Regions from separate parts of the Brevundimonas sp. NPDC092305 genome, predicted to be linked through region 1. Evidence: predicted binding sites of a transcription regulator. Region 1 holds the regulator's gene; the other holds the start of a gene.
What was found. The regulator HrcA, encoded in region 1, represses chaperone genes, less so after heat shock. The targets are predictions, from matches to a motif close to GTTAGCANTCNNNNNNNNNGANTGCTAAC.

Region 1 (4,207 bases):
GTTGGAATCCGCCTCGGCAGAGGAATCCTCTTCATAGTCGAGGTCCAGCACCGGCTCGTCGCTGCACACTCCGCACGAGACGGCCGCCACCTGATCGACGATCGGATCGACGGCCAGCACGCCTTCCCTGCGCAGGTAGTCGAAAGCCGAGGCCATGGCGACCCAGGCGCCGGTGATCGCTGCGGTCCGCGTGCCGCCGTCCGCCTGGATCACGTCGCAGTCCAGCACCACCTGCCGCTCGCCCAGCGCCTTCAGGTCGACCACCGCCCGCAGCGAGCGGCCGATCAGCCGCTGGATTTCCTGTGTCCGGCCGGTCTGCTTGCCGGTCGCCGCCTCGCGACGGCCCCGCGTATGGGTGGCCCGCGGAAGCATGCCGTATTCCGCCGTCACCCAGCCCGAACCCTTGTTGCGCATCCAGCCGGGCACGTTCTCCTCGACCGTGGCCGTGACCAGCACCTTCGTGTGACCGAAAGACACCAGACACGACCCCTCGGCATAGCGATTGACGCCGGTTTCGAGCGTCACAGGACGAAGCTGGGTCTGCAGGCGTTGGGAGGGGCGCATTCGAGGGTCCTTGGAAGCGGTCGCCGGGCTGCTTATCCTGAAACCATGAGCTCCGAAACCACGACGGCCGGCCGCGTACGGCTTCGCCCCGCGACGCTGGCCGATGTGCCGACGCTTCAGGCGTGGGATCGCGAGCCGCATGTCATCGCCTGCTCCAGCGACCGCCCCGATCTGGAGGTCGCCTTCGACGGCATTGACTGGCCGGAGGAACTGGCGGAAAGCTCGGACGTCAGCTTCTATCGGATCGCCGAGGTGGCCCATGACGGACTCTGGCGGCCGATCGGCGTCATGCAGATCTGCGACCCTCATCTGGAGCCCACGCACTACTGGGGCGAGATCGAGCCCAACCTGCGCGCCATGGATATCTGGATTGGCGACCCGGGCACCCTGAACATGGGCTACGGTACGCAGATGATGACGCTGGCCCTCCACGACGCCTTCAGCGATCCAAAGGTGACCGCCGTCGTGATCGATCCGCTGAACTCCAACACAGACGCCATTCGCTTCTACCAGCGGATGGGCTTCGAGGTCGTCGGCCGCCGGATGTTTGATGAGGACGACTGTCTGGTGCACCGGCTGACGCGAGAGCAGTGGGAGGCGCGGACATGAAGACCCCGCTGCTGACCTCGACCGCGCTTGAACCCGGCGGCCTCGTCGGTCTGGACCAGCGCGCCCGCGACATCTTCCGCCGCATCGTCGAGAGCTACCTCCAGACCGGAGAGCCTGTCGGGTCGCGGACCCTGTCGATGAGCGGCATCTCCCTGTCGCCCGCCTCGATCCGCAACACCATGCAGGACCTGACGCTGGCCGGCCTGCTGGCCTCGCCGCATATGTCCGCCGGACGCATTCCGACCCACGCCGGCCTGCGCCTGTTCGTCGACGGCCTGCTGGAGATCGGCGACCTGAGCGCCGAGGAGCGGCGCGAGATCGACGGCCGGTTGGCCGGACGCGGCCGGGGCTTCGACGAGGCGCTGAACGAGGCCTCCAGCCTGCTGTCTGGTCTGGCCGGCGGGGCGGGCATCGTCGCCAGCCCGGTCCGCGACGCGGGGGTCAAGCACGTCGAGTTCGTCGCGCTGGGCCATGATCAGGCGCTCGCCGTTCTGGTCGGCGACGACGGCTCGGTCGAGAACCGGCTCATGCCGCTGAAGGCCGGGGTGACGCCCTCGACGCTGCAGGAGGCCTCGAACTTCCTCAACGCCCGCCTGAAGGGGCGTCCGCTGCACGAGGCGCGCACCGAGATGCGCACCGAACTGGACGCCGCCCGCCGTGAGCTGGACGTCGCGGCCGCCCGGCTGGTCGAGGACGGACTGGCCGCCTGGTCCGGCGGCAGCGAGCGGGAGCGGGCCCTGATCGTGCGCGGCCGCGCCAACCTTCTGCAGGACGCCGGCGCCATGGAGGATCTGGAGAAGGTCCGCATCCTGTTCGACGATCTGGAGCAGAAGGAAGAGCTGATCGGCCTGCTGGACGGCGTCTCCGCGGCGCAGGGCGTTCGCATCTTCATCGGCGCCGAAACGCGCCTGTTTTCGCTTTCGGGTTCCGCCGTCGTCGCGGCGCCCTATATGAGCGGCCGACAGCGGGTCGTGGGCGCCATCGGCGTCATCGGTCCCGCCAGGCTGAACTACGCCCGCATCATTCCGTTGGTGGATTACACCGCCCGGGTGCTGGGGCGGATTCTGGACGGACAAGAAACGTGAACGACATGCCCCACCGAGACCCTGACAGCGGCTTCGACAACGACCCCAACCTGTTCGACGAGCCCGAGACCGACGTCGCGGCCGCCCGTGACGAGGACGATCTGGGCCCGGTCGACGCCCTGATCGCCGAGCGCGACCAGTGGAAGGATCGCGCCCTGCGCGCCATCGCCGAGGCTGAGAACACCAAGAAGCGCGCCGAAACCTCGAATAATGACGCCCGCGCCTACGCCATCCAGAAATTCGCCCGCGACCTGCTGGGCGTGGCTGACAACCTTGAACGCGCCATCCATGCCGCACCCAAGGACGCCGAGGGCGCCGCCGCTGGACTGGTGTCGGGTCTCGAGCTCACCCAGAAGGCCCTGCTGCAGGCCTTCGAGGGCAACAACCTGCGTCGTGTGGCTCCGGAGCCCGGCGAAACCTTCGATCCGCACCTGCATCAGGCCATGATGGAGCAACCCTCTGAGACGGTTCAGGGCGGCAAGGTGCTGCAGACCCTGCAGGCCGGCTACGAACTGTTCGGCCGCACCGTGCGTCCGGCCATGGTCGTGGTCGCCGCCAAGGGTTCTGGCGCGGCCGCCGGAAACGCGGCCTATGCGGCGGCGGAAGCGGCCCCGGGCGGCGCGTTCGACGGCAAGGCCTAGGCCTTCAGATACCGCCGAACATCATCGACAGCTTCGTCCAGCCGTCCGCCGCATCGGCAGGGCGATAGCTGTCGCGGTAGTCGGCGTGGAAGCCGTGCGGCGCGCCCGGATACACCTCAATGCCGCTGGTCGTCTGACCCGCCCTCTGCAGGGCCGTACGCATCGCCTCGACCGAGGGCAGCGGAATTCCACGGTCAGCCTCGCCGTAAAGGCCCAGCACAGGGCATTTCAGGTCGGCGGCCAGATCGACCGGCCACGGCTGGCCTGATGCGATCTGTTCGGGCGTCGCGTCCGGCGCCGGAGCCAGACGGCCGTACCAAGCCACGCCCGCGTCCAGCGCGGCGAAGCGGGCGCAGGCCTGCCACACCACCTTGCCGCCCCAGCACCAGCCGGTGATCCCGACCTTGTCCGCATTGGCCCACAGCTGGCCGCTGGCCCAGTCCAGCGTCGCGGCGATGTCGCCCATCACCTGCTCATAACCCGCCGCCGCCACGATCTGCTGGATGCGCTGCATGTCGCTGAGCGGGGCAGGGTCCTCGACGCGGTTGAAGAAGGCCGGCGCGATGGCCGCATATCCGTCCTTGGCCAGCCGCCGGCAGATGTCGCGGATATAGGCGTGGACTCCGAAAATCTCGGACACGACGATCACCACCGGGAAGGGGCCGTCTCCCTCCGGCCGCGCCACATAGGCGGGCACGCTGAAGCCGTCCGGCGCGGGATAGGTCGTCTCCTCGATGACCAGACCCGTCTCCGGCGTCGTGATCGGGCTGGCCTGCGCCGCCAGCGCGGCGGGCGCATATCCGGCGAAGAACAGTCCGCCCAGACCGGCTGCGCCCAATGTCCGGCGGCTGAGGATGACGTCGTCGGCGACGGGGCCTTCGGGGCGGATCAGATCGGTCATGGCGAGCTCCGGCGAACGAGGCGCGGACCGTGACAAGCGTCTTGCCGGTCGTCGAGTCACATTCGCCGTGAGGTCAGCGCGCCCGCCTCAGCGTCAGATTGATCCGCCCGCCGCCCGGGACGAGGCTGGAGGAGCCTCCGATCACCCGGTCGATCCCATGCCGCGCCAGTCGCGCCGGCCCGCTCAGGGCGCAGACGTCGCCCGAGGCCAGCTTCACCGACCGCGTCGGCCCGCCGCCCGCCGCGCCGATCCGGAACACCGCCGTGTCCCCCAGCGACACCGACAGCACCGGCGCCGTCAGGTCCGCCTCATCCCTGTCCTGATGCAGGCCCATCCGCGCGTCCGCGTCATACAGGTTGACCAGACAGGCGTCCGGCGGCTCCGGCCAGCCCGCGAGCGTGCGCCAC
Region 2 (4,207 bases), 200 kb from region 1:
GCGCGGCTCGAACTCCGCCCAGCGCTTGTCGGTCCACATCTGGCGGCCGCCGTCCAGCGTCAGCTCGTCGATCACGTCGTTGGCGTCGGCGACGATCTTCAGCGTCAGGGCGCGGGCGGCCGGGTCGGCCGGCAGCAGGTTCAGCGTCTCGCCCAGATACAGGATGATGGCGGTCGTCTGGGCGATGGCGACGTCGGCCCGGTGGTCGACCAGCAGGGGCGGCCCCATGAAGGGCACGGGCATGTCCCGCACCGGCCCCGACATCAGGTCGGCGATGGCGTCGTCACCGACCTCGACCCAGCCCCGCCCGGCGAAGGCCAGCACGGCGCGCACGAACTGTCCCCGGAAGGGCATGGACCAGTAGTAGAGGGTGTAGTCGGTCATGCCGGCTGAACGCGGGAAGGGGCGGCTGCGCTCCCACGTGCATTGGCGCAGCAAAAAGGGCGGGCCCTTTCGGACCCGCCCTCTTCAGTTTCAACGCACGTTGAGCGTGGTCCGGCTCAAGGCCGGGATGACAAGGATCAGAAGTCCATGTCGCCCATGCCGCCCATGCCGCCCGGCATGCCGCCGCCGGCGCCGCCGGCCGAGGCCTTCTTCGGCGCGTCGGCCACGGCCGCTTCCGTCGTGATCAGGATGCCGGCCACGGAGGCGGCGTCCTGAAGGGCGGTGCGGACGACCTTGGCGGGGTCGATGACGCCCATGGCGACCAGATCGCCGTACTCTTCGGTCTGGGCGTTGAAGCCGTAGGTGGCGCCGGCGTTTTCCAGCACCTTGCCCACGACGATCGAGCCTTCGACGCCGGCGTTTTCCACGATCTGGCGGATCGGGGCCTGGATGGCGCGACGGATGATGGCGATGCCGGCGGTCTGGTCGGCGTTGTCGCCGGTCAGGCCTTCAAGCGCGCGGGTCGCCTTCAGCAGGGCGATGCCGCCGCCGGGGACGATGCCTTCCTCGACCGCCGCACGCGTGGCGTTCAGGGCGTCGTCGACGCGGTCCTTCTTTTCCTTCACCTCGACTTCGGTCGAGCCACCCACACGAATGACCGCGACGCCGCCGGCCAGCTTGGCCAGACGCTCCTGCAGCTTCTCCTTGTCGTAGTCCGAGGTCGTGGCTTCGATCTGGGCCTTGATCTGGGCGATGCGGCCCTCGATCGCGTCCTTCTCACCGACGCCGTCGACGATGGTGGTGTCGTCCTTGGTGATGGTGATCTTCTTGGACTTGCCGAGCATGTCGAGCGTGACGTTCTCAAGCTTGATGCCCAGATCTTCCGAGATGACCTGACCGCCGGTCAGGACGGCGATGTCTTCCAGCATGGCCTTGCGGCGATCGCCGAAGCCCGGAGCCTTGACCGCCGCGACCCGCAGGCCGCCGCGCAGCTTGTTGACCACCAGCGTGGCCAGGGCCTCGCCCTCGATGTCCTCGGCGATGATCACCAGCGGGCGGCCCGACTGGACGACGGCTTCGAGGATCGGCAGCATGGCCTGCAGGCTGGACAGCTTCTTCTCGTGCAGCAGGATCAGAGGCTCCTCGAGCTGGGCCTCCATCTTGTCCGCATTGGTGATGAAGTAGGGGCTCAGATAGCCGCGGTCGAACTGCATGCCTTCGACGACGTCCAGCTCGGTCTCGGCGGTCTTGGCTTCTTCAACCGTGATGACGCCTTCGTTGCCGACCTTTTCCATGGCCTTGGCGATCATCTCGCCGACTTCGGAGTCGCCGTTGGCCGAGATGGTGCCGACCTGCGCGATTTCGGAGTTGTTCTCGACCTTCTTGGCCGAGGCCTTGATGTCGGCGAGGACGGCGGTGACCGCCTTGTCGATGCCGCGCTTCAGGTCCATCGGGTTCATGCCGGCGGCGACGGACTTGAGGCCTTCCTGCACGATCGATTGCGCCAGAACGGTCGCGGTGGTGGTGCCGTCGCCCGCCTTGTCGTTCGTCTTCGAAGCGACTTCGCGGATCATCTGGGCGCCCATGTTCTCGAAGGCGTCTTCCAGCTCGATTTCCTTGGCGACCGAAACGCCGTCCTTGGTCGAGCGCGGCGCGCCGAACGACTTCTGGATCACCACATTCCGGCCCTTCGGACCCAGCGTGACCTTCACCGCATTGGCGAGGACGTTGACGCCGCGCAGCATCTTGTCCCGCGCGTCAGTGTTGAATTGTACGATCTTGGCAGCCATGCGAGGCAGCTCCTGGTTCTATGGTTTCGTGAAAGAAGAAGTCAGACGCGGGTGCTTACGACAGCACGCCCAGAACGTCGGATTCCTTCATGATGATCAGGTCATCGCCGTCGATCTTCACTTCCGTGCCCGACCATTTGCCGAACAGGATGCGGTCGCCGGCCTTCAGTTCAAGAGCGTTGACCTTGCCGCTTTCATCGCGGACGCCGGGACCGACGGAGACGACTTCGCCTTCCTGCGGCTTTTCCTTGGCGGTGTCGGGGATGATGATCCCGCCCTTGGTCTTGGATTCTTCTTCAACGCGCTTCACGAGCACGCGGTCGCCGAGCGGACGAAACGCCATCTGTAGTGTCTCCCTTGAAATTCGGTGCGCGACCCGGGAGCGACCGCCGTTTTGGCAGCCGACACGTCCGAGTGCTAACGCGAGCGGCAAGTAGGCGTCGGCACGGGTGTCGTCAAGGAAACCGGGCGCCGAAATTCGACGCGGTCAGTCCTTCGCGGCCGCCACGGCCCACGCCGCCTCGACCTCGCGTCCGAACAGGGGTTGGGCGCCGCGAACCCGCATCCGCCAGTCCCGACCCCGGGCGTCCTGCGTCAGCAGCGCGGCCAATCTGGCCCGAACGGCGTCCAGCGCCTCCTGAGACCGCCCCTGTTCGATGAGGAAGCCGGCATACTGCGCCGTGCCGGTCAGACCGTCCGCATGGGCTGGAGGCAAACGCCGGGAGGCGATCTCCGCCGCCCGATCATACAGGGCCTCGGCCTCCTCCGGTCGCCCGAGATGGTCCAGCACGGCGGCGTAGCCGTACAGGCTCTCCAGCAGGTCCGGACTGTCCGCGCCGACGCCGGCCTCCAGCGTCTTCAGCCCATCCCGGAACGGATCTTCGGCCTCGGCCCACCGGCCCTGATCGCTGAGCGAATAGGCGAGATTGGCCAGCGTTACGCCGGTGAACGGATGGTCCGGCCCGACGATCTGGAGCGCCAGCGCATAGGCCTTGCGGAACGGCCCCTCGGCCCCGACGCCGTCGCCCTGCTGGTGCAGATACCAGCCCTGGTTGGTCAGGGTCTGCGCCTGCAGGATCGGATCGCTCGACGCCTCCGCGATGGCGACCGAACGGGCGTACAGCGGCGCCGCCTGATGAGCGCGGCCGCTCCGGCGCAGCGAGTTGCCGAGGTTCGACAGCACGATCGCCACGCGCGGATCGTTCGGTCCGTACAGGACCTCATACTGGCCCAGCACCTGACGATAGAGGGGGTCCGCCTCCGCATGCCGCCCCTGCGCCGTCAGGGTGTTGGCCAGAAGATTGGCGCTGTCGGCGACCTTCTCATGCACCACGCCGTGGATCGCGGTGCGACGCTCCAGACTGTCGCGCGCGGCGGCCTCGGCCTCCTGCTCGCGATGCAGGGAATCGAGTGCGCGGGCGCGGTCGTAGATCAGGGTCGCGATCTCGGCCTGATCGGGCGCAGGCGCGGCCTCGAACAGGGCCTGCGCCGCCTGCGCATCCTCCATCGCGGCCTCATAGTCTCCGGCCTCGTGCCGGACCCGTCCGCGAGCGGCCAAGACCCGCGCCATGGCCAGACGTGGAGCTTCGGGCCGCTCCGCCTGTTTCATGGCCGCATCGACCGCCGCCTGCGCCGGCGCCAGCTCGCCAGTGTCCAGCCGCTGCCCGGCGAGAGCGATCAACTCCACCACTGCGTCGCCGGGGTCGGTCGCCCGCGCCTCGATCGCGGCAACAGGATCCACCGGCGTCGGCGCTGAAATCCGCACATCCGGCGCCGGGCGCGGTGGAGGGGGAGGGGGAGGGGGAGGCGGTGGTGCGGTCACCGGCGGCGGTTCCTGCCGCGGGGCCGTCTGGGCGACCGCGCACGAGGCCGTCATCGCCGCGATCAGCGCCACCGCCGCCAGTCGTCCGAAATCGCCCACGCCCGCCTCGCAAACCCCTGATGCGCCAATGGCGCGCATCCGGACCGGCTTGGCAAGGTGAATGCTGAATGAACACCGCTTCCCGAGGGCGTTCAGACGCAACCCGCTAAAC

Region 2: the regulator HrcA is predicted to act here: its motif matches at 2,568-2,596, upstream of groES (co-chaperone GroES).

What each region holds. Positions count from the first base shown of each region.
Region 1 is NZ_JBIVQY010000002.1:608,916-613,122, forward strand. Features, by position in the region: gene rph (ribonuclease PH) at 1-564, opposite strand, end outside; gene ACIQC9_RS13515 (GNAT family N-acetyltransferase) at 610-1,173, shown strand; gene hrcA (heat-inducible transcriptional repressor HrcA) at 1,170-2,258, shown strand; gene grpE (nucleotide exchange factor GrpE) at 2,309-2,899, shown strand; gene ACIQC9_RS13530 (dienelactone hydrolase family protein) at 2,904-3,800, opposite strand; gene ACIQC9_RS13535 (alpha-ketoglutarate-dependent dioxygenase AlkB family protein) at 3,874-4,207, opposite strand, start outside.
Region 2 is NZ_JBIVQY010000002.1:406,185-410,391, forward strand. Features, by position in the region: gene ACIQC9_RS12470 (glutathione S-transferase family protein) at 1-384, opposite strand, end outside; gene groL (chaperonin GroEL) at 522-2,174, opposite strand; gene groES (co-chaperone GroES) at 2,230-2,517, opposite strand; gene ACIQC9_RS12485 (tetratricopeptide repeat protein) at 2,662-4,095, opposite strand.